DNA from 3 places in the Parageobacillus sp. KH3-4 genome. Region 3 is predicted to be linked to each of the others. Evidence: a T-box and tRNA genes for the amino acid it is inferred to sense, from the RefSeq annotation. Region 3 holds a T-box; the other regions hold tRNA genes.
What was found. A T-box is a leader RNA that pairs with one kind of tRNA and senses whether it is charged. The one in region 3 lies ahead of serS (serine--tRNA ligase), so its partner is inferred to be a tRNA-Ser.
Positions count from the first base shown of each region.

Region 1: it has a tRNA-Ser gene. The T-box ahead of serS (serine--tRNA ligase) is inferred to sense a tRNA for this amino acid. The anticodon was not compared.
Region 2: it has a tRNA-Ser gene. The T-box ahead of serS (serine--tRNA ligase) is inferred to sense a tRNA for this amino acid. The anticodon was not compared.

Region 1 covers NZ_AP025627.1:3,239,513-3,247,165, reverse strand. The annotation lists rRNA gene MWM02_RS16465 (16S ribosomal RNA) at 1-349, shown strand, start outside; rRNA gene MWM02_RS16460 (23S ribosomal RNA) at 547-3,481, shown strand; rRNA gene rrf (5S ribosomal RNA) at 3,610-3,726, shown strand; tRNA gene MWM02_RS16450 (tRNA-Val) at 3,737-3,809, shown strand; tRNA gene MWM02_RS16445 (tRNA-Thr) at 3,915-3,987, shown strand; tRNA gene MWM02_RS16440 (tRNA-Lys) at 4,144-4,216, shown strand; tRNA gene MWM02_RS16435 (tRNA-Leu) at 4,227-4,308, shown strand; tRNA gene MWM02_RS16430 (tRNA-Gly) at 4,324-4,398, shown strand; tRNA gene MWM02_RS16425 (tRNA-Leu) at 4,405-4,490, shown strand; tRNA gene MWM02_RS16420 (tRNA-Arg) at 4,494-4,567, shown strand; tRNA gene MWM02_RS16415 (tRNA-Pro) at 4,574-4,647, shown strand; tRNA gene MWM02_RS16410 (tRNA-Ala) at 4,662-4,737, shown strand; tRNA gene MWM02_RS16405 (tRNA-Met) at 4,754-4,827, shown strand; tRNA gene MWM02_RS16400 (tRNA-Ile) at 4,837-4,913, shown strand; tRNA gene MWM02_RS16395 (tRNA-Ser) at 4,930-5,022, shown strand; tRNA gene MWM02_RS16390 (tRNA-Met) at 5,063-5,139, shown strand; tRNA gene MWM02_RS16385 (tRNA-Asp) at 5,144-5,219, shown strand; tRNA gene MWM02_RS16380 (tRNA-Phe) at 5,410-5,482, shown strand; tRNA gene MWM02_RS16375 (tRNA-Thr) at 5,604-5,679, shown strand; tRNA gene MWM02_RS16370 (tRNA-His) at 5,689-5,761, shown strand; tRNA gene MWM02_RS16365 (tRNA-Gly) at 5,770-5,840, shown strand; tRNA gene MWM02_RS16360 (tRNA-Ile) at 5,846-5,922, shown strand; tRNA gene MWM02_RS16355 (tRNA-Asn) at 6,083-6,157, shown strand; tRNA gene MWM02_RS16350 (tRNA-Ser) at 6,161-6,253, shown strand; tRNA gene MWM02_RS16345 (tRNA-Glu) at 6,263-6,334, shown strand; tRNA gene MWM02_RS16340 (tRNA-Gly) at 6,678-6,751, shown strand; gene MWM02_RS16335 (B3/B4 domain-containing protein) at 6,820-7,482, opposite strand; gene queG (tRNA epoxyqueuosine(34) reductase QueG) at 7,554-7,653, shown strand, end outside.
Region 2 covers NZ_AP025627.1:3,571,925-3,579,577, reverse strand. The annotation lists gene MWM02_RS18195 (Tex family protein) at 1-1,244, shown strand, start outside; gene cmpA (cortex morphogenetic protein CmpA) at 1,239-1,352, opposite strand; gene MWM02_RS18185 (SprT family protein) at 1,443-1,931, shown strand; tRNA gene MWM02_RS18180 (tRNA-Asn) at 2,406-2,477, shown strand; tRNA gene MWM02_RS18175 (tRNA-Ser) at 2,482-2,574, shown strand; tRNA gene MWM02_RS18170 (tRNA-Glu) at 2,597-2,668, shown strand; tRNA gene MWM02_RS18165 (tRNA-Asp) at 2,717-2,792, shown strand; tRNA gene MWM02_RS18160 (tRNA-Gln) at 2,817-2,891, shown strand; tRNA gene MWM02_RS18155 (tRNA-Lys) at 2,893-2,965, shown strand; tRNA gene MWM02_RS18150 (tRNA-Leu) at 2,971-3,052, shown strand; tRNA gene MWM02_RS18145 (tRNA-Leu) at 3,066-3,148, shown strand; tRNA gene MWM02_RS18140 (tRNA-Arg) at 3,174-3,250, shown strand; tRNA gene MWM02_RS18135 (tRNA-Pro) at 3,253-3,326, shown strand; tRNA gene MWM02_RS18130 (tRNA-Gly) at 3,349-3,422, shown strand; rRNA gene MWM02_RS18125 (16S ribosomal RNA) at 3,657-5,213, shown strand; rRNA gene MWM02_RS18120 (23S ribosomal RNA) at 5,411-7,653, shown strand, end outside.
Region 3 covers NZ_AP025627.1:17,078-24,730, reverse strand. The annotation lists gene MWM02_RS00110 (glycoside hydrolase family 18 protein) at 1-357, shown strand, start outside; gene MWM02_RS00105 (deoxynucleoside kinase) at 458-1,105, shown strand; gene MWM02_RS00100 (deoxynucleoside kinase) at 1,092-1,772, shown strand; tRNA gene MWM02_RS00095 (tRNA-Ser) at 1,871-1,963, opposite strand; gene serS (serine--tRNA ligase) at 2,054-3,328, opposite strand; T-box leader at 3,380-3,596, opposite strand; gene pdxT (pyridoxal 5'-phosphate synthase glutaminase subunit PdxT) at 3,668-4,246, opposite strand; gene pdxS (pyridoxal 5'-phosphate synthase lyase subunit PdxS) at 4,261-5,145, opposite strand; gene MWM02_RS00075 (serine hydrolase) at 5,295-6,653, opposite strand; gene guaB (IMP dehydrogenase) at 6,749-7,653, opposite strand, start outside.

The DNA.
Region 1 (7,653 bases), 590 kb from region 3:
AAATCATCATGCCCCTTATGACCTGGGCTACACACGTGCTACAATGGGCGGTACAAAGGGCTGCGAACCCGCGAGGGGGAGCGAATCCCAAAAAGCCGCTCTCAGTTCGGATTGCAGGCTGCAACTCGCCTGCATGAAGCCGGAATCGCTAGTAATCGCGGATCAGCATGCCGCGGTGAATACGTTCCCGGGCCTTGTACACACCGCCCGTCACACCACGAGAGCTTGCAACACCCGAAGTCGGTGAGGTAACCCGCAAGGGAGCCAGCCGCCGAAGGTGGGGCAAGTGATTGGGGTGAAGTCGTAACAAGGTAGCCGTACCGGAAGGTGCGGCTGGATCACCTCCTTTCTAAGGACATCATCGTGAAAATAAAGTGGACGCGGAGTTTTGTTCAGTTTTGAAGGAACATTGGTTGTTCCTTCAAATGCTTTGCGCCTGCGTCTATGAACGGATGCAGGACAAATCAATTGGTTCCTTGAAAACTAGATAACCGAAAGGAAGAAGCCGGGAAGCGAAGGCGGCGAAGATAAAGCCGGGTTTCGCATGGTTAAGTTAGAAAGGGCGCACGGTGGATGCCTTGGCACTAGGAGCCGATGAAGGACGGGGCAAACGCCGAAACGCTTCGGGGAGCTGTAAGCAAGCGTTGATCCGGAGATGTCCGAATGGGGGAACCCACTGCCCGTAATGGGGCAGTATCCATACCTGAATCCATAGGGTATGGAGGGCACACCCGGGGAACTGAAACATCTCAGTACCCGGAGGAGAAGAAAGCAACCGCGATTCCCTGAGTAGCGGCGAGCGAAACGGGAACAGCCCAAACCAAGAGGCTTGCCTCTTGGGGTTGTAGGACCACTCAGATGGGAGTGACAAAGGAACGGGGTAGACGAAGCGGTCTGGAAAGGCCCGCCAGAGAAGGTGACAGCCCTGTAGTCGAAACTTCGTTCCCTCCCGAGTGGCTCCTGAGTACGACGGGACACGGGGAATCCCGTCGGAAGCAGGGAGGACCATCTCCCAAGGCTAAATACTCCCTAGTGACCGATAGTGAACCAGTACCGTGAGGGAAAGGTGAAAAGCACCCCGGAAGGGGAGTGAAAGAGAACCTGAAACCGTGTGCCTACAAGTAGTCAGAGCCCGTTGATGGGTGATGGCGTGCCTTTTGTAGAATGAACCGGCGAGTTACGATGACGTGCGAGGTTAAGTCGAAAAGACGGAGCCGCAGCGAAAGCGAGTCTGAATAGGGCGCATAGTACGTCGTCGTAGACCCGAAACCAGGTGATCTACCCATGCCCAGGGTGAAGGTAGGGTAACACCTACTGGAGGCCCGAACCCACGCACGTTGAAAAGTGCGGGGATGAGGTGTGGGTAGGGGTGAAATGCCAATCGAACCTGGAGATAGCTGGTTCTCCCCGAAATAGCTTTAGGGCTAGCCTCAAGGGAAGAGTCTTGGAGGTAGAGCACTGATTGAGCTAGGGGCCCTCATCGGGTTACCGAACTCAGTCAAACTCCGAATGCCAACGACTTATCCTTGGGAGTCAGACTACGAGTGATAAGATCCGTAGTCGAGAGGGAAACAGCCCAGACCACCAGCTAAGGTCCCTAAGTGTACGTTAAGTGGAAAAGGATGTGGAGTTGCCCAGACAACCAGGATGTTGGCTTAGAAGCAGCCATCATTTAAAGAGTGCGTAATAGCTCACTGGTCGAGTGACTCTGCGCCGAAAATGTACCGGGGCTAAACGTACCACCGAAGCTGTGGGATGACCGATGGTCATCGGTAGGGGAGCGTTCTAAGTGCGCTGAAGCGAGACCGGAAGGACTCGTGGAGCGCTTAGAAGTGAGAATGCCGGTGTGAGTAGCGAAAACAGAGGTGAGAATCCTCTGCACCGAAAGCCTAAGGGTTCCTGAGGAAGGTTCGTCCGCTCAGGGTTAGTCGGGACCTAAGCCGAGGCCGAAAGGCGTAGGTGATGGGCAACAGGTCGAGATTCCTGTACCACCTCCTCACCGTTTGAGCGATGGGGGGACGCAGGAAGGTAGGGCGAGCAGGCTGCTGGAATAGCCTGTCCAAGCGGTTAGGCCGCCAGATAGGCAAATCCGTCTGGCAACAAGGCGGAGCCGTGATGGCGAAGGGACCTTTGGTCCCGAAGTCCCCGATCCTACACTGCCAAGAAAAGCCTCTAGCGAGGTGGGAGGTGCCCGTACCGCAAACCGACACAGGTAGGCGAGGAGAGAATCCTAAGGTGCGCGGGAGAACTCTCGTTAAGGAACTCGGCAAAATGACCCCGTAACTTCGGGAGAAGGGGTGCTCTCTTGGGTCTCAAGCCCGAGGGAGCCGCAGTGAAAAGGCCCAAGCGACTGTTTATCAAAAACACAGGTCTCTGCGAAGCCGAAAGGCGAAGTATAGGGGCTGATACCTGCCCGGTGCTGGAAGGTTAAGGGGAGCGCTTAAGCCGCAAGGCTGAAGGTGCGAACCGAAGCCCCAGTAAACGGCGGCCGTAACTATAACGGTCCTAAGGTAGCGAAATTCCTTGTCGGGTAAGTTCCGACCCGCACGAAAGGTGTAACGACTTGGGCACTGTCTCAACGAGAGACCCGGTGAAATCATACTACCTGTGAAGATGCAGGTTACCCGCGACAGGACGGAAAGACCCCGTGGAGCTTTACTGCAGCCTGATATGGAATTTTGGTATCGCTTGTACAGGATAGGTGGGAGCCTGGGAAGCCGGAGCGCCAGCTTCGGTGGAGGCGACGGTGGGATACCACCCTGGCGGTATTGAAATTCTAACCCGCACCCCTTATCGGGGTGGGAGACAGTGTCAGGTGGGCAGTTTGACTGGGGCGGTCGCCTCCCAAAAGGTAACGGAGGCGCCCAAAGGTTCCCTCAGAATGGTTGGAAATCATTCGGAGAGTGCAAAGGCAGAAGGGAGCTTGACTGCGAGACGGACAGGTCGAGCAGGGACGAAAGTCGGGCTTAGTGATCCGGTGGTTCCGTATGGAAGGGCCATCGCTCAACGGATAAAAGCTACCCCGGGGATAACAGGCTGATCTCCCCCAAGAGTCCACATCGACGGGGAGGTTTGGCACCTCGATGTCGGCTCATCGCATCCTGGGGCTGTAGTCGGTCCCAAGGGTTGGGCTGTTCGCCCATTAAAGCGGTACGCGAGCTGGGTTCAGAACGTCGTGAGACAGTTCGGTCCCTATCCGTCGCGGGCGCAGGAAATTTGAGAGGAGCTGTCCTTAGTACGAGAGGACCGGGATGGACGCACCGCTGGTGTACCAGTTGTCCCGCCAGGGGCACCGCTGGGTAGCTATGTGCGGAAGGGATAAGCGCTGAAAGCATCTAAGCGTGAAGCCCCCCTCAAGATGAGATTTCCCATCGCGAAAAGCGAGTAAGATCCCTCGAAGATGACGAGGTCGATAGGTCCGAGGTGGAAGCGTGGCGACACGTGGAGCTGACGGATACTAATCGATCGAGGACTTAACCAAGCGGAAAAACGGAAGCCGCCCAGCGAAACGGTTTCTTCCAAACGAACGGTTATCTAGTTTTGAGGGAATGAAATCCCCATCTTGACAAAACTAGCCGCTCATATATAATAATTCTTGTCCATTACTTGCCTAGTGACAATAGCGGAGAGGAAACACCCGTTCCCATTCCGAACACGGAAGTTAAGCTCTCCAGCGCCGATGGTAGTTGGGGCCAGCGCCCCTGCGAGAGTAGGTCGTCGCTAGGCGGTTTATAATGGAGGATTAGCTCAGCTGGGAGAGCACTTGCCTTACAAGCAAGGGGTCGGCGGTTCGATCCCGTCATCCTCCATCATAATAATGTGCAGAGCATGAGTTTCTCGGTATATTTTCTATTTCCGAGGAATCCTGTTGAATAAGGAACACGGAAATAATTATAGAAACAATTGATGTTTATGCCGGCTTAGCTCAATTGGTAGAGCAACTGACTTGTAATCAGTAGGTTGCGGGTTCAAGTCCTGCAGCCGGCATTGTAATAATGTTAATGTTTACCATTAACACAATAGAAAACAATAAGCCTACACTTCCATGATCTGCTGCGAGTTGTCCTGAAACGTTTAGCATCGTTGAATATGCATAAAGAGGAAGAGACAACGGAGAATGACGATTGTTTTTGTTTGCCATATGAGCCATTAGCTCAGTAGGTAGAGCATCTGACTTTTAATCAGAGGGTCGGAGGTTCGAATCCTCCATGGCTCACTCTTCAGTTGCGGGTGTGGCGGAATTGGCAGACGCACCAGACTTAGGATCTGGCGCCTTACGGCGTGGGGGTTCAAGTCCCTCCACCCGCACTTCATATTGAAGCTGCGGAAGTAGTTCAGTGGTAGAACACCACCTTGCCAAGGTGGGGGTCGCGGGTTCGAGTCCCGTCTTCCGCTCCAGTAACCGCCGGGGTGGCGGAATTGGCAGACGCACAGGACTTAAAATCCTGGGGTAGGTAACTACCGTGCCGGTTCGAGTCCGGCCCTCGGCATGTGCGCTCGTAGCTCAATTGGATAGAGCATCTGACTACGGATCAGAAGGTTAGGGGTTCGAATCCTCTCGAGCGCGTCATTACGGGAAGTAGCTCAGCTTGGTAGAGCACATGGTTTGGGACCATGGGGTCGCAGGTTCGAATCCTGTCTTCCCGATTTAGAGAAAAGAGGGGGCCTTAGCTCAGCTGGGAGAGCGCCTGCTTTGCACGCAGGAGGTCATCGGTTCGATCCCGATAGGCTCCACCATTGCAATTTAGTTTATGGCGGCGTAGCTCAGCTGGCTAGAGCGTACGGTTCATACCCGTGAGGTCGGGGGTTCGATCCCCCCCGCCGCCATTGTGTGATGGACCTTTAGCTCAGCTGGTTAGAGCAGACGGCTCATAACCGTCCGGTCGTAGGTTCGAGTCCTACAAGGTCCACCATATTCTTTATTGTGATGGAGGAGTACCCAAGTCTGGCTGAAGGGGTCGGTCTTGAAAACCGAGAGGCGCCGCAAGGCGCGCGGGGGTTCGAATCCCTCCTCCTCCGCCACATGTGATATGTGATATATGGATATATTTGTTGCTATCGCCGCGGGGTGGAGCAGTCCGGTAGCTCGTCGGGCTCATAACCCGAAGGTCGCAGGTTCAAATCCTGCCCCCGCAACCATATTGGTCCCGTAGTGTAGTGGTTCACATGCCTGCCTGTCACGCAGGAGATCGCGGGTTCGATCCCCGTCGGGACCGCCACAGTAAGTGATTAAAAATGGCTTGGCAGCAATGAACCTAAGCTTCCACGAATCCGTTGTGAGCTGTTCCGATGCATCCGATATTCTTGAAATGGATAAAAGTATTGATTGCGAGTTGTTTTGATGCATTTGCCGCTTTTGAATTTGCTAATAGTGGAAGAGCCAACGTATAAAAGTTTGAAAATGCATACGGCTCGGTAGCTCAGTCGGTAGAGCAAAGGACTGAAAATCCTTGTGTCGGCGGTTCGATTCCGTCCCGAGCCACCTTTAGATTCTTTTGCGATCAGTTTGAAATTACGATTTTTTGTCATTCATTCTTATTACAGTATTGAAAGGGATAACACATAAAAAATTTGACGATTTTGAGTATAACCCAATCGTTTATGCCGGCTTAGCTCAATTGGTAGAGCAACTGACTTGTAATCAGTAGGTTGCGGGTTCAAGTCCTGCAGCCGGCACCACAGATTGTGGCGACTATGGCGAAGTGGTTAACGCACCAGATTGTGGCTCTGGCATGCGTGGGTTCGATTCCCACTAGTCGCCCTTGGCATGCGGGTGTAGTTTAGTGGTAAAACCTCAGCCTTCCAAGCTGATGTCGTGGGTTCGATTCCCATCACCCGCTTTCTTGGGCCTATAGCTCAGCTGGTTAGAGCGCACGCCTGATAAGCGTGAGGTCGGTGGTTCAAGTCCACTTAGGCCCACCATATTGCATATTATTTGATTGTGAGTTAAACTATAGCTAGAAGGTTTTCCTTCATCCTTGCATATTTGATCCTGTTCCTTCTCTTTGAGTCACTTCAATACGTTCATTACTTTGGTGGTGCTAGTCGGAGAAGAGACAGGTTGATATAAGTTTTAGTTTATTCCGCAATAGCTCAGCGGTAGAGCAACCGGCTGTTAACCGGTAGGTCGTAGGTTCGAATCCTACTTGCGGAGCCATACGGAGAAGTACCCAAGTGGCTGAAGGGGACGGTTTGCTAAACCGTTAGGTCGCAGTTTTGCGGCGCGCGGGTTCAAATCCCGCCTTCTCCGCCATCGAAATGTGGCCCGTTGGTCAAGTGGTTAAGACACCGCCCTTTCACGGCGGTAACACGGGTTCGAATCCCGTACGGGTCATAGAAGCACCGGGAAACTGGTGCTTTTATTCTTTTATTTATTGATTAGTATGGTGTGTTCCAATATGAAAAGCGAAATTTGTCGAATTTTTTCGTATTATAGTTGCAATATAATAGATCCTTTGCTATAATCAATGATGTTAAATTAATTGACTTTGTAGGTAAACTTGGTTTTGTAGTGGAAGCAAAAATCCCATAAGCCGGATGCAGTTTAGTAGTGAAACAGCGGTTGTGCAAAACGTGATGAATCTGCTGCAAGTTGCCTCGACGCTTTGACTTCTTTTAGCAGCTGGTAGAGGAAATGACAGGATAGCTTCGGATGTGTACAGTTTAAAAAATAATGTGCGGGTGTAGTTTAGCGGTAAAACCTCAGCCTTCCAAGCTGATGTCGTGGGTTCGATTCCCATCACCCGCTCCATCAATCAATATTTGGGTACAACGCAGTGTTTCGTTTCTAAAAAGAACGAGGCATTGCGTTTTTATTTTTTATACAATTTGAAACGTAGCGTTTCCCCCGTGAATTTGCAAGAACATGTTTTGCATCGACTGCAGCAGTTTTTTGCATTGGTCTTGTGTCATGGATGGTAATAAATATACAATTTGCATGGCGTTTTTCGTGTCTTTTGTGACAGCTGTCCGCTGCGAATCAACAATTGGGCTGCCAAACGGCCCATGAATGTCCTTTGATACGAGTTTGCGGGAAAAGTTGACAGCGCGTCCATTGATGGCGATATACTCATCTTGATCCGTTCCAATCTCAACGGCAACCGGCCCTTCCAATTTATCCAAGTCATAAATGCCAATCGGAATTTTATAATATAGGGAAAAGAAATTGTTCACGTCAGCTGCCGAGTGGATAGTCGGGATAAAACTTTTCTTTTGAATACGCCGGTATAAGCTTTCCGATGAAGGACGATATCTGCTCGGATCTGTGCCGATTGCTTTAAAGATTCTGCGCCATTCTGCTAGTTCGGGAATGTCGGCAACAGCGGTTTCCTGTAAATCAAAATAAATAGATTCTTGAAATAATTGGAGTTTCCCTTTTAACATTTGCGGAGAATCATCGACGACGATATGATGATAAAGTATCACACCTATTTTAAATTCAGGAATGGTCAGTTTTATCGCTTTGGAAACAGCAATGTCCATAGCTTTTTCACCTCACAAATTTTCCTTTATTGTAACATAAATTCAGAACTTTGGCGAAAGGAGGGAAAACGATGGATGCGGCAGCGTTGAAAAAAGAAATTATTGAATATAGCAAAACGATCGGTATTGATAAAATTGGATTTGCTAGCGCTGATCCATTTGTCGAGTTAA
Region 2 (7,653 bases), 260 kb from region 3:
CGCCGCTAAAAGGAAAGATCGTTCTTGGCATAGATCCTGCTTATCGAACAGGATGTAAGTTAGCGGTCGTTGATGAAACAGGAAAATTGCTGAAAATCGATGTCATTTATCCTCATCCGCCGCAGCAGCGGATAGAGGAAGCGAAGAAAAAATTGATCCACGTGATCGAAGATTATAATGTCGAGATGATTGCCATCGGGAACGGGACGGCGTCAAGGGAAACGGAGCAATTCGTGGCAGATACATTAAAGCAAGTGGACAGAGAGATTTTTTACCTTATTGTCAATGAAGCGGGAGCGAGCGTCTATTCTGCCTCCGACCTTGCCCGCCAAGAGTTTCCGGATTTGCAGGTAGAAGAGCGGAGCGCAGTTTCGATCGCGCGGCGCGTACAAGACCCGCTCGCGGAACTGGTGAAAATTGATCCAAAATCAGTAGGAGTTGGCCAATATCAGCACGACGTTTCGCAAAAAAAATTAGCGGAATCGCTGCGGTTTGTCGTGGAAACGGTTGTCAACCAAGTTGGTGTCAACGTCAACACCGCCTCTGTTTCTTTATTGCAATACGTATCAGGCCTTACGAAAACAGTATCGGAAAATATTGTGAAACGCCGCGAGGAACAAGGAAAATTTAAAAACCGTGAGGAATTAAAAGAGATACCGCGTCTTGGCGCTAAAACATATGAACAATGCATCGGCTTTTTGCGCATTGTTGACGGAGACGAACCGCTCGACCGTACGCCGATTCATCCAGAGCGGTACGAAGAAGTGAAAAAACTGCTGCACCAACTTGGCTTTACAACCGAACATATTGGAAGCGAAGAACTTCGCCAAGCATTGCAATCTCTTTCCATTTCCGACACGGCTGCCGAACTTGGCATCGGAGAATTGACATTGCAAGACATTATTGACGCTTTAGTCCGTCCGGAACGCGATCCCCGCGACGAGCTGCCGAAGCCATTGCTGCGAAAAGACATTTTAAAAATGGAAGATTTAAAAGAGGGAATGGAATTAGAAGGTACGGTGCGCAATGTCGTCGATTTCGGGGCGTTCGTGGATATTGGAGTGAAGCAAGACGGACTTGTCCACATTTCAAAATTAAGTAAGCAATATGTACGACATCCGCTTGATGTTGTATCTGTAGGTGATGTCGTAAAAGTATGGGTTGACAACGTCGATATCGATAAAGGAAGGATTTCCTTATCCATGATTCCACCGGAAGAATCAGAAAAAACACTGCCTTCATGAGCAGTGTTTTTTCTGATAAAAAAACCAGCATTGATTTAGCAATTTGATTTGGTAGCGATTTTTTTCATAATAGGCCCGTCTCATTTGATTTTTTAACCATGTTGGCATGGCGGTTGACCTCCCGCAACAAAAAGGTTCATATATAATGTATGTATCGCTAGTCTGTCCTGTTCTAAAAAAAAGTAAGGAGCAACGAAAATGAAACAAAGTGATTTGCAACGTCTTGTCGAAAAAGTATCTTTGCAATTTTTTCAAAAACCTTTTAAACATACAGCGACATTCAATCCGCGCCTGCGAACGACAGGAGGACGTTACATATTACAAACTCACAACATCGAACTGAACAAAAAGTATTATGAAGTGTTTGGGGAAGAAGAACTTATTGCTATCATTAAACATGAATTGTGTCATTATCACCTTCATTTAGAAGGAAAAGGATACCGCCATCGCGACCAAGACTTTCGCGATTTATTGCGACAAGTTCAGGCTCCCCGCTATTGTCGTCCCCTTCCACAACAAGCGCGCCAAAGAACAAAAAAGGTGTACGTGTATGTTTGTTCCGATTGCGGTATAAAATATAGACGGAAAAAGCGGATAAATACAGACAAATATGTTTGCGGGCGATGCCATGGAAAACTAATGTTGGATAACGAGAGGGATAGGGGAAACGAGCAGGCTTTGCCATAGCTTCATTTTCATACATTGCCGTGAAAGAAGCTTTTTGCAGGTGAACGTAAAAATTGGTCGAATCCTATTGTTGTGTAAAATCCATCCCTCAGTCCAGCAAACTTGGATCTTCGGAAAATAAAACCGCTTTTTTTCAGTTTTTTACACAAATTCAGGGACTTAATCCGAAAATTTTTGTTCAAAAAGTGTTGACAGCTATTCTTTATATATGCTAAATTATAAAAGCCGTCGCTAAAAGGCGATGAATGATAAATGAAAAACAAAAGCCATTGACAACTATCTATTCGCTCAATATAATAATGAATGTCGGTTGTGCAAGTCTATTATTTTAATTTAAATAATAGAAAGTTGCAATAAAAAGCAATTTCTAGTGATATGCATCGTTTCTCTAAACGTGCGATAAGTTGCCCTGATGCTGGCGCTTTTGGAATCGCTAGCCGGGAAAGGGATGGATTGATAAGTAGTTTGATTTATTCCGCAATAGCTCAGCGGTAGAGCAACCGGCTGTTAACCGGTAGGTCGTAGGTTCGAATCCTACTTGCGGAGCCTTGGAGAAGTACCCAAGTGGCTGAAGGGGACGGTTTGCTAAACCGTTAGGTCGTGTCTTTACGGCGCGCGGGTTCAAATCCCGCCTTCTCCGCCACTTTTCGATATATTTTATCCGTGGCCCGTTGGTCAAGTGGTTAAGACACCGCCCTTTCACGGCGGTAACACGGGTTCGAATCCCGTACGGGTCACTGTGAATGGGTGTTGGGAATATAAAGCACCAACCCCATTTTATTGATGGTCCCGTAGTGTAGTGGTTAACACGCCTGCCTGTCACGCAGGAGATCGCGGGTTCGAGTCCCGTCGGGACCGCCATTTGGGTATGTCATTCATATACATTGGGCTATAGCCAAGCGGTAAGGCAACGGACTTTGACTCCGTGATGCGCTGGTTCGAATCCAGCTAGCCCAGCCATGAGCCATTAGCTCAGTAGGTAGAGCATCTGACTTTTAATCAGAGGGTCGGAGGTTCGAATCCTCCATGGCTCATTTTTGCGGGTGTGGCGGAATTGGCAGACGCACCAGACTTAGGATCTGGCGCCTTACGGCGTGGGGGTTCAAGTCCCTCCACCCGCACTTTAATGGATACGCGGTCGTGGCGGAATGGCAGACGCGCTAGGTTGAGGGCCTAGTGGGGGCAACCCCGTGGAGGTTCAAGTCCTCTCGACCGCATAAAAATTATATATTTGATATATTTGCGCTCGTAGCTCAACTGGATAGAGCGTCTGACTACGGATCAGAAGGTTAGGGGTTCGAGTCCTCTCGAGCGCGCCATTCGGGAAGTAGCTCAGCTTGGTAGAGCACATGGTTTGGGACCATGGGGTCGCAGGTTCGAATCCTGTCTTCCCGATTTATTTCACTAGCATAAACATGCGGGTGTAGTTTAGTGGTAAAACCTCAGCCTTCCAAGCTGATGTCGTGGGTTCGATTCCCATCACCCGCTCCATATCATTTTTATGATGTTCCTTGAAAACTGAACAAAACGAAGCGTCCACATAGAAAAGCGAAGGCGACTGATTAGCCCCGACAGGCACTGGAGGGCTCGCGAGGAGGCGGTTGCCGCCACAGCGAGACCGAAGCGTCCCGAGGGGCTAGGAGCCGGAGCTAGACAATAAGAAAAGCGGAGGCGCCTGGCACCTTGGTGTCGGCGCTGAAGCTGAAGTTAAGCCAATCCACTTTCTTTTTGGAGAGTTTGATCCTGGCTCAGGACGAACGCTGGCGGCGTGCCTAATACATGCAAGTCGAGCGGACCGGGCGGAAGCTTGCTTCTGCTTGGTTAGCGGCGGACGGGTGAGTAACACGTGGGTAACCTGCCCGTAAGACCGGGATAACTCCGGGAAACCGGAGCTAATACCGGATAACACCGAAGACCGCATGGTCTTCGGTTGAAAGGCGGCTTCGGCTGCCACTTACGGATGGGCCCGCGGCGCATTAGCTAGTTGGTGAGGTAACGGCTCACCAAGGCGACGATGCGTAGCCGGCCTGAGAGGGTGACCGGCCACACTGGGACTGAGACACGGCCCAGACTCCTACGGGAGGCAGCAGTAGGGAATCTTCCGCAATGGACGAAAGTCTGACGGAGCGACGCCGCGTGAGCGAAGAAGGTCTTCGGATCGTAAAGCTCTGTTGTTAGGGAAGAAGAAGTGCCGTTCGAACAGGGCGGCACGGTGACGGTACCTAACGAGAAAGCCCCGGCTAACTACGTGCCAGCAGCCGCGGTAATACGTAGGGGGCGAGCGTTGTCCGGAATTATTGGGCGTAAAGCGCGCGCAGGCGGTCCCTTAAGTCTGATGTGAAAGCCCACGGCTTAACCGTGGAGGGTCATTGGAAACTGGGGGACTTGAGTGCAGAAGAGGAGAGCGGAATTCCACGTGTAGCGGTGAAATGCGTAGAGATGTGGAGGAACACCAGTGGCGAAGGCGGCTCTCTGGTCTGTAACTGACGCTGAGGCGCGAAAGCGTGGGGAGCAAACAGGATTAGATACCCTGGTAGTCCACGCCGTAAACGATGAGTGCTAAGTGTTAGAGGGGTTACCCCTTTAGTGCTGTAGCTAACGCGTTAAGCACTCCGCCTGGGGAGTACGGCCGCAAGGCTGAAACTCAAAGGAATTGACGGGGGCCCGCACAAGCGGTGGAGCATGTGGTTTAATTCGAAGCAACGCGAAGAACCTTACCAGGTCTTGACATCCCCTGACAACCCTGGAGACAGGGCGTTCCTCCCTTCGGGAGGACAGGGTGACAGGTGGTGCATGGTTGTCGTCAGCTCGTGTCGTGAGATGTTGGGTTAAGTCCCGCAACGAGCGCAACCCTCGCCCCTAGTTGCCAGCATTCAGTTGGGCACTCTAGGGGGACTGCCGGTGACAAACCGGAGGAAGGTGGGGATGACGTCAAATCATCATGCCCCTTATGACCTGGGCTACACACGTGCTACAATGGGCGGTACAAAGGGCTGCGAACCCGCGAGGGGGAGCGAATCCCAAAAAGCCGCTCTCAGTTCGGATTGCAGGCTGCAACTCGCCTGCATGAAGCCGGAATCGCTAGTAATCGCGGATCAGCATGCCGCGGTGAATACGTTCCCGGGCCTTGTACACACCGCCCGTCACACCACGAGAGCTTGCAACACCCGAAGTCGGTGAGGTAACCCGCAAGGGAGCCAGCCGCCGAAGGTGGGGCAAGTGATTGGGGTGAAGTCGTAACAAGGTAGCCGTACCGGAAGGTGCGGCTGGATCACCTCCTTTCTAAGGACATCATCGTGAAAATAAAGTGGACGCGGAGTTTTGTTCAGTTTTGAAGGAACATTGGTTGTTCCTTCAAATGCTTTGCGCCTGCGTCTATGAACGGATGCAGGAGAAATCAATTGGTTCCTTGAAAACTAGATAACCGAAAGGAAGAAGCCGGGAAGCGAAGGCGGCGAAGATAAAGCCGGGTTTCGCATGGTTAAGTTAGAAAGGGCGCACGGTGGATGCCTTGGCACTAGGAGCCGATGAAGGACGGGGCAAACGCCGAAACGCTTCGGGGAGCTGTAAGCAAGCGTTGATCCGGAGATGTCCGAATGGGGGAACCCACTGCCCGTAATGGGGCAGTATCCATACCTGAATCCATAGGGTATGGAGGGCACACCCGGGGAACTGAAACATCTCAGTACCCGGAGGAGAAGAAAGCAACCGCGATTCCCTGAGTAGCGGCGAGCGAAACGGGAACAGCCCAAACCAAGAGGCTTGCCTCTTGGGGTTGTAGGACCACTCAGATGGGAGTGACAAAGGAACGGGGTAGACGAAGCGGTCTGGAAAGGCCCGCCAGAGAAGGTGACAGCCCTGTAGTCGAAACTTCGTTCCCTCCCGAGTGGCTCCTGAGTACGACGGGACACGGGGAATCCCGTCGGAAGCAGGGAGGACCATCTCCCAAGGCTAAATACTCCCTAGTGACCGATAGTGAACCAGTACCGTGAGGGAAAGGTGAAAAGCACCCCGGAAGGGGAGTGAAAGAGAACCTGAAACCGTGTGCCTACAAGTAGTCAGAGCCCGTTGATGGGTGATGGCGTGCCTTTTGTAGAATGAACCGGCGAGTTACGATGACGTGCGAGGTTAAGTCGAAAAGACGGAGCCGCAGCGAAAGCGAGTCTGAATAGGGCGCATAGTACGTCGTCGTAGACCCGAAACCAGGTGATCTACCCATGCCCAGGGTGAAGGTAGGGTAACACCTACTGGAGGCCCGAACCCACGCACGTTGAAAAGTGCGGGGATGAGGTGTGGGTAGGGGTGAAATGCCAATCGAACCTGGAGATAGCTGGTTCTCCCCGAAATAGCTTTAGGGCTAGCCTCAAGGGAAGAGTCTTGGAGGTAGAGCACTGATTGAGCTAGGGGCCCTCATCGGGTTACCGAACTCAGTCAAACTCCGAATGCCAACGACTTATCCTTGGGAGTCAGACTACGAGTGATAAGATCCGTAGTCGAGAGGGAAACAGCCCAGACCACCAGCTAAGGTCCCTAAGTGTACGTTAAGTGGAAAAGGATGTGGAGTTGCCCAGACAACCAGGATGTTGGCTTAGAAGCAGCCATCATTTAAAGAGTGCGTAATAGCTCACTGGTCGAGTGACTCTGCGCCGAAAATGTACCGGGGCTAAACGTACCACCGAAGCTGTGGGATGACCGATGGTCATCGGTAGGGGAGCGTTCTAAGTGCGCCGAAGCGAGACCGGAAGGACTCGTGGAGCGCTTAGAAGTGAGAATGCCGGTGTGAGTAGCGAAAACAGAGGTGAGAATCCTCTGCACCGAAAGCCTAAGGGTTCCTGAGGAAGGTTCGTCCGCTCAGGGTTAGTCGGGACCTAAGCCGAGGCCGAAAGGCGTAGGTGATGGGCAACAGGTCGAGATTCCTGTACCACCTCCTCACCGTTTGAGCGATGGGGGGACGCAGGAAGGTAGGGCGAGCAGGCTGCTGGAATAGCCTGTCCAAGCGGTTAGGCCGCCAGATAGGCAAATCCGTCTGGCAACAAGGCGGAGCCGTGATGGCGAAGGGACCTTTGGTCCCGAAGTCCCCGATCCTACACTGCCAAGAAAAGCCTCTAGCGAGGTGGGAGGTGCCCGTACCGCAAACCGACACAGGTAGGCGAGGAGAGAATCCTAAGGTGCGCGGGAGAACTCTCGTTAAGGAACTCGGCAAAATGACCCCGTAACTTCGGGAGAAGGGGTGCTCTCTTGGGTCTCAAGCCCGAGGGAGCCGCAGTGAAAAGGCCCAAGCGACTGTTTATCAAAAACACAGGTCTCTGCGAAGCCGAAAGGCGAAGTATAGGGGCTGACACCTGCCCGGTGCTGGAAGGTTAAGGGGAGCGCTTAAGCCGCAAGGCTGAAGGTGCGAACCGAAGCCCCAGTAAACGGCGGCCGTAACTATAACGGTCCTAAGGTAGCGAAATTCCTTGTCGGGTAAGTTCCGACCCGCACGAAAGGTGTAACGACTTGGGCACTGTCTCAACGAGAGACCCGGTGAAATCATACTACCTGTGAAGATGCAGGTTACCCGCGACAGGACGGAAAGACCCCGTGGAGCTTTACTGCAGCCTGATATGGAATTTTGGTATCGCTTGTACAGGATAGGTGGGAGCCTGGGAAGCCGGAGCGCCAGCTTCGGTGGAGGCGGCGGTGGGATACCACCCTGGCGGTATTGAAATTCTAACCCGCACCC
Region 3 (7,653 bases):
ATGCCTGCTTCTAAAATTATGATGGGACAAAACTTATACGGATACGATTGGACGCTTCCATACGTGCCGGGCGGGCCATATGCGCGGGCGATTAGCCCGCAGCAAGCGATCCGCCTTGCTTCCCAATACAATGTCGCCATTGAATATGACACAAACGCGCAAGCTCCTCATTTCCGTTATCGGGATGAAAACGGAAAAGAACACGAAGTTTGGTTTGAAGACGCCCGCTCAATTCAAGCAAAATTCAACTTAGTAAAAGAACTCGGCCTACGTGGAATTAGCTATTGGAAACTAGGATTAGATTTCCCACAAAATTGGTTGCTATTAACAGATAACTTTACTGTTGTAAAAAGATAATAAGACTTCTTTTCATCGCACTTGGTTGCTTTTCCAAGTGCGATTTTCTTTTTCTATGTTAAAATAAAGTTTGTCTGTTTACAAAGAAGGAGGAATATAAATGGGAACAGTTCCATTTATCGCGGTAGAAGGACCGATTGGAGTTGGGAAAACTTCATTGGCAAAAGCGATTTCTGAACGCTTTCACTATCATTTAGTGAAAGAAATCGTCGACGAGAATCCATTTCTCGGGAAATTTTATGAAAATATCGAAGAATGGAGCTTCCAAACGGAAATGTTTTTCCTTTGCCACCGTTATAAGCAATTAGAAGAAATTGACCGTGATTTTCTTCAACAACAAAAACCGATTGTCGCCGATTATCATATAATGAAAAATTTAATTTTTGCCAAAAGAACATTAAAAAGCCACCATTATAAAAAATATATAAAAATTTATGATGTTTTAACAGAAGGTTTACCTCAACCAAATATGATTATTTACTTACATGCCAGTCTTGAAACATTATTAACCCGCATTCGTCAGCGCGGTCGCAACTTTGAAAAAAAAATCGATCCGCTTTACCTACAGCAACTTTCCGCCGATTATGAAGAGACATTTGCCCTATTCGAACAAGCAAATCCGCAGATTCCAGTTCTCCGATTCAACGGGGACTTGCTGGATTTCGTTCAACGGAAAGAAGATTTATACCACATATTTGAGCAAGTAGAAACTGTCATAAAGGGGGTTAGTAGCAATGAACTTACGTGAAAAATACGATATTCCAGCGAACGCTGTCATTACGATTGCCGGAACAGTCGGTGTCGGTAAATCAACCATGACAAAAGCATTAGCAAAAGCGCTAAATTTTCGTACTTCATTGGAAAAAGTAGATACAAATCCATATTTAGACAAGTTTTATGATAATTTTGAACGGTGGAGCTTCCATTTGCAAATTTATTTTCTTGCCGAACGCTTTAAAGAACAAAAGCGAATGTTTGAATATGGCGGCGGTTTTGTTCAAGATCGATCTATTTACGAAGATGCGCATATTTTTGCAAAAATGCACTTTGAAAATGGAACAATGACAGCTGTGGACTACGAAACATATACGAGCTTATTTCAAGCGATGGTGATGACACCGTATTTCCCGCATCCTGATTTGCTTATTTATTTGGAAGGAAGTTTTGAGGAAGTGATGAAGCGCATTCGCGAGCGCGGGCGTCCAATGGAACAGAAAACACCGATATCATATTGGAAGGAAATGTATGAACGTTATAAAAAATGGATTAATGAATTTAACGCTTGCCCGGTTCTTCGCGTAAACATTAACGAATATGACATTATCGGAGAGGAACAGTCCATCGAGCCGATTATTAAAAAAGCGGCAACAATTATTCATGAATATCATCGCATAACAAATAACCGCCGTTATTAGGCGGTTATTTGTTTGGAAAAATAAAAATTCGTTACAAAATGTAACGAATCGTTTCGGATAACAATCTCCACTTATGCGCGTTGGTATTTCAAGCTTTATGGCGGAGGAGGAGGGATTCGAACCCCCGCGCGCCTTGCGGCGCCTCTCGGTTTTCAAGACCGACCCCTTCAGCCAGACTTGGGTACTCCTCCATACCGACATCATTGAATATAACATCAAGAAAACTAAAAGTCAACACTTTTTATGGTGAAGCTGGGCGGGTTTGCCCGCCCAGCTTTTATTTATCGAATAACCTCTTTATTTCCCATGTACGGGCGCAATACTTCCGGAATGACAACGGTGCCGTCTTCTTGCTGGTAATTTTCTAAAATGGCAGCTACCGTGCGGCCAATGGCTAATCCTGATCCGTTGAGCGTATGCACATATTCCGGCTTCGATTTTGGTTCACGGCGGAAACGAATGTTAGCACGCCGTGCTTGGAACGCTTCAAAATTGCTGCAAGAAGAAATCTCACGATATGTTCCATAACTTGGCAGCCATACTTCAATATCATACGTTTTTGCCGCCGAAAACCCTAAATCACCAGTGCATAAACATACAACCCGATAAGGAAGCCCAAGGAGCTGCAAAATTCTCTCCGCTTGATGTGTCAATTTTTCTAATTCGTCATACGAATCTTCCGGTTTTACAAATTTCACAAGTTCTACTTTATTAAATTGATGCTGACGAATAAGCCCTCTTGTATCACGTCCGGCAGCACCGGCTTCGGCACGGAAACACGCGCTGTAAGCAACATAATAAATCGGTAAATCTTCCGCCGATAAAATTTCATCGCGATGTAAATTAGTCACAGGCACTTCTGCCGTCGGAATTAAAAAGTAATCTTCTGTTTCGATACGAAACGCGTCTTCTTCAAACTTTGGCAATTGCCCTGTCCCTGTCATGCTCGACCGATTGACAAGATACGGAGGCAATATTTCTTGATAACCGAACTCTTCGACATGAACATCGAGCATAAAGTTAATTAACGCGCGCTCTAGGCGGGCACCGAGTCCTTTATAAAAGACAAAGCGGCTTCCCGTTACTTTCGCAGCCCGTTCAAAATCAAGGATGCCGAGCTGATCAGCGATATCCCAGTGCGGTTTCGGCTCAAACGAAAACGAACGCGGTTCCCCCCATTTGCGAACTTCGACGTTATCTTCTTCCGACTTACCGACAGGTACCGATTCATGAGGAACGTTTGGAATGGACAATAACAGCGCATTTAATTCTTCTTCCACTCGGCGGATTTCGTCATCCATTGCTTTAATGCGATCCCCGACTTCCCGCATCTCGGCAATGAGATGATCGGCATCTTTTTTTTCTCGTTTTAACACGGCGATTTGTTGGGATACTTCATTTCGTTTATTTTTTAGTTCTTCTGCTTTTGCGATTAATTCGCGGCGTTTTTTGTCGAGCTCTTCAAAACGGTCAATATTTGCTAAATCCCCGCTGCGCTTTAGAAGCCTTTCTCTTACTTCTTGAAAATGATTGCGTAAATATTTCACATCAAGCATTAGCGATACCTCCTTCTTTATATAATTATAAAATAAAAACTCCCGTCCCGAAAAAGGGACGAGAGTAATCCCGCGTTGCCACCCTAATTGAAGACGAGGCTGTCTTCCGCTTGAACCGATAACGGCGAAAAGCCGAAAATGCTTACTAGCTTGCGCGTTCAGCACTTTACTCCAGGACGGATTCACAAGCGTTTCCCGCCGGTTTGCACCACCCACCGACTCTCTGGAGAGAAACGGTCTTGCTACTAGTTCCTTTCATCGCTTTAGCGCTATGTTATTTTCGCCTATGTCTACTTGCACCAATAATGTACTATAAGTTTTTTTGAAAAGCAACCCTTTTTATACTTTCGCTTCTTTCACCATATTGAGAAAATATTGCGTCATGCGATGATCGTCCGTTAATTCAGGGTGGAATGAGCATCCTAAAAATTGCCCTTGTCTTGCCGCGACAATACGCCCTTCATATTTCGCCAAAATTTCCACATCTTCTCCCACTTCGACAATATGGGGAGCACGGATAAACACCCCAACAAAGTTATCAGCAACTCCTGCGATGGAAAGCTCCGCCTCAAAACTTTCCCGCTGACGGCCAAAAGAATTGCGTTGCACCGTAATATCCATCAATCCTAAATGCGGCTCGTCATAGCCGACAATTCGCTTTGCTAACAAAATGAGGCCAGCGCACGTGCCGAACATCGGTTTTCCCGCCGCTGCAAATTGTTTCAACGGCTCGATAAATCCGTATTTATCCATTAAGCGGCGCATCGTCGTGCTTTCGCCACCAGGAAGAATAAGTCCGTCAATTTCCTCCAACTGCTCGATTTTTTTTACAACCACTGCCTCAGCACCGCACGCTTCAATGGAACGGACATGTTCCTGTACGGCGCCTTGCAAGCCAAGCACTCCGATTTTCATCATTACGTCTACTCCTTTTACCAACCACGCTCTTGCATACGTTGTTCTGGCAATAATGACGCGACATCAATACCGCGCATTGCGCCGCCTAATCCTTTGGATAAATGGGCAATTAACTCGTAGTCTTCATAATGGGCTGTCGCTTCAACGATCGCCCGCGCATATTTTTCCGGATTTTCCGATTTAAAAATGCCCGAACCGACAAACACCCCGTCTGCGCCTAAATGCATCATCAATGCCGCATCAGCCGGAGTCGCGATACCGCCTGCGGCAAAGTTGACGACAGGGAGACGGCCCAATCGCTTAATTTCACGCAATACCTCGACTGGAGCGCCTAAATTTTTCGCTTCTGTCACAAGCTCATCTTCACTCATGCTGACGACTTTGCGAATTTGCGCATTGACTTTGCGCATATGGCGCACTGCCTCAACAATATTTCCTGTACCCGGCTCCCCTTTTGTGCGAAGCATCGACGCCCCTTCAGCAATGCGGCGTGCTGCTTCTCCTAAGTCGCGACAACCGCAAACAAACGGAACGGTAAACTGACGTTTGTCAATATGGAATTCTTCGTCCGCTGGTGTTAACACTTCGCTTTCGTCAATATAATCAACACCTAACGCCTCAAGGACGCGCGCCTCTACGTAATGACCGATACGCGCCTTTGCCATGACAGGAATCGATACGGCCTTCATCACTTCCTCAATGACCGTCGGATCTGCCATGCGCGCGACACCGCCGGCGGCGCGAATATCAGCAGGGACACGTTCCAATGCCATCACCGCTACCGCACCGGCTGCCTCCGCGATTTTCGCTTGTTCCGCATTCACCACGTCCATGATGACGCCGCCCTTTTGCATTTCCGCCATTCCCCGTTTGACACGATCTGTACCTGTAATCGCCATTTATCATTCCCCCTTATTTCGCTACGTCAGTTACTTTGTTACCTATCATCGCATCCTCATCATAAGTGAAGATGATTACATTTTTCTATTTTACCTCATTTTTTTAAAAAATCACAACAGAAAAAAGCTCCCTAAAAAGGAAGGAGCTTTTAAAACCAACCTTTAACCGTTTTTACCACGCTTGTCCATACATCGCCAAACAACCCGCCGATTCCTCTCATTGTAAGCACAAACCAGTTTGCCTTTTCAACATTGCTTTTTGCAATAATATCAACACTTACATTCTTTTTCATTTCTGGACTTAAAAAACTATATTCCCCTTCTCCTTTATATTGCAATGTCATATATCCGACTTTTTCTCCTTTTTTCACCGGTGCGGTTAGCTCGCCGTTGGCGGTCAATTTCTTTTTATCGAAAACATAAACAGGACGATAATTTTTTTCCTCTCCGTTTTTCACGACGAGAGAAAGCGGCTTATCAGTTGCGATAGCGACAGATTTTTCTTTTCCTTTCACTACTGGCAACACCGATTTTCCTTTTAGTTCATATCCTTTCGGGTATAGTTTTTTCATAGAATAATTGCTGAATCCATAGTCAAGCAATTTTCTCGTTTGTTCAAAACGTGCTTCGATCGTCGACTTTCCATTACTTTTCGCATTCATCACAACAGTAATAAAACGAACGCCATTCCGCTCTGCCGTTCCTGTAAAACAATAACCTGCAAATTCTGTATAACCCGTTTTTAGGCCATCGACCCCTTCGTATGCATGAACTAGTCCAGGCAGCATCCAGTTCCAGTTGTCCATTTTAATTTCATCATCCGTTCCTTCTCGGAATACTTTATGAGCAACACTGGCTGTTTTTAGCACTTCCGGATGCTCCTTTAACAAATGGTATGCCAATGTAGCAATCGCCCGAGCGGACATGACATTTTCCTCATGTTCGCCCATTCCTTCTGGCTGAAATCCTTTTAAGTCTTTATTGCTTAATCCGGTGGCGTTAACAAATTTATAACCTTGCAACCCTAACTGTTTCGCTTTTTCATTCATCATTTTCACAAAATTTTGTTCCGAGCCGCCGACAATTTCAGCAATGGCCACCGTAGCTGCATTGGCGGAATAAATCGCCATCGCTTCATAAAGCTCACGAACGGTGTATTTTTCATCTTTTCGTAACGGAACGTTCGATAAAGCGCGATCTTGCGAAAGACGATAAACGTAGTCACTTGGTGTATACTGCTGATCCCATTTTACCCGCTTTTCTTTGATCGCTTCCAACAGCAAATACTCGGTCATCATTTTTGTCATGCTAGCAATACCAAGAACGGTATCAATGTTTTTTTGATACAAAATTCTCCCTGTATTTGCATCAACAAGTATCGCCGCATCAGCTTCAATGTCCAATGGATCGCCTGCTGCTTTTGCCGCTTGGAATGGTAGAAAATGAAAACAGAAACAAATCATCAAGAAACTAATAATTATTTTTTGCTTTATCCTCTTCACGTTCATACCCTCCTCACACAAACGTTATTGTAACACACTCCTTTACAAAAAAATAGACGGAGAAAATTTCCCCGTCTAAGTTAGGTATATAGACATATTTATTAAGAAATAGAGTAGTTTGGCGCCTCTTTCGTAATTTGTACATCATGCGGATGGCTTTCGCGCAATCCTGCGCTCGTCATGCGAATAAATTGGGTCTTTTCTCTTAGTTCCTCTAAATTTCTTGTTCCACAATATCCCATTCCTGCTCGCAAACCGCCGACAAGCTGATAAATCGTGTCAGCCAAAGGTCCTTTGTAAGGAACGCGTCCTTCAATCCCTTCAGGAACGAATTTTTTATTATCCTCTTGGAAATAACGGTCTTTGCTTCCTTTTTCCATCGCAGCAACAGAACCCATGCCGCGATACACTTTAAATCTTCTTCCTTGATAAATTTCCGTTTCTCCAGGGCTTTCTGATACTCCGGCTAAAAGGCTTCCCAACATGACCGCATGCGCTCCTGCAGCCAACGCTTTTACAATGTCGCCGGAATATTTAATTCCGCCGTCAGCGATGATCGGAACGCCGTGTTTACGAGCTTCTGTTGCACAATCGTATATTGCCGTAATTTGTGGCACACCGACACCCGCGACAACGCGCGTCGTACAGATTGACCCAGGTCCAATGCCGACTTTGATGATGTTCGCTCCCGCCTCAATCAAATCGCGTGTCGCCTCCGCTGTCGCGACATTTCCCGCGATAATATTTAAGTCTGGGTATTGTTCGCGAATTTTGCGAACCGTCTCAAGAACACCTTTGGAATGACCGTGCGCCGTGTCCACGACAATGACATCAACGTTTGCTTCCACCAGTTTTTTCACGCGAATCATCGTATCAGCTGTCACGCCAACAGCCGCCCCGACAAGAAGTCGTCCTTTTGCGTCTTTTGCAGAATTCGGAAATTCGATCACTTTTTCGATATCTTTAATTGTGATTAATCCCTTTAATACCCCATTTTCATCTACAA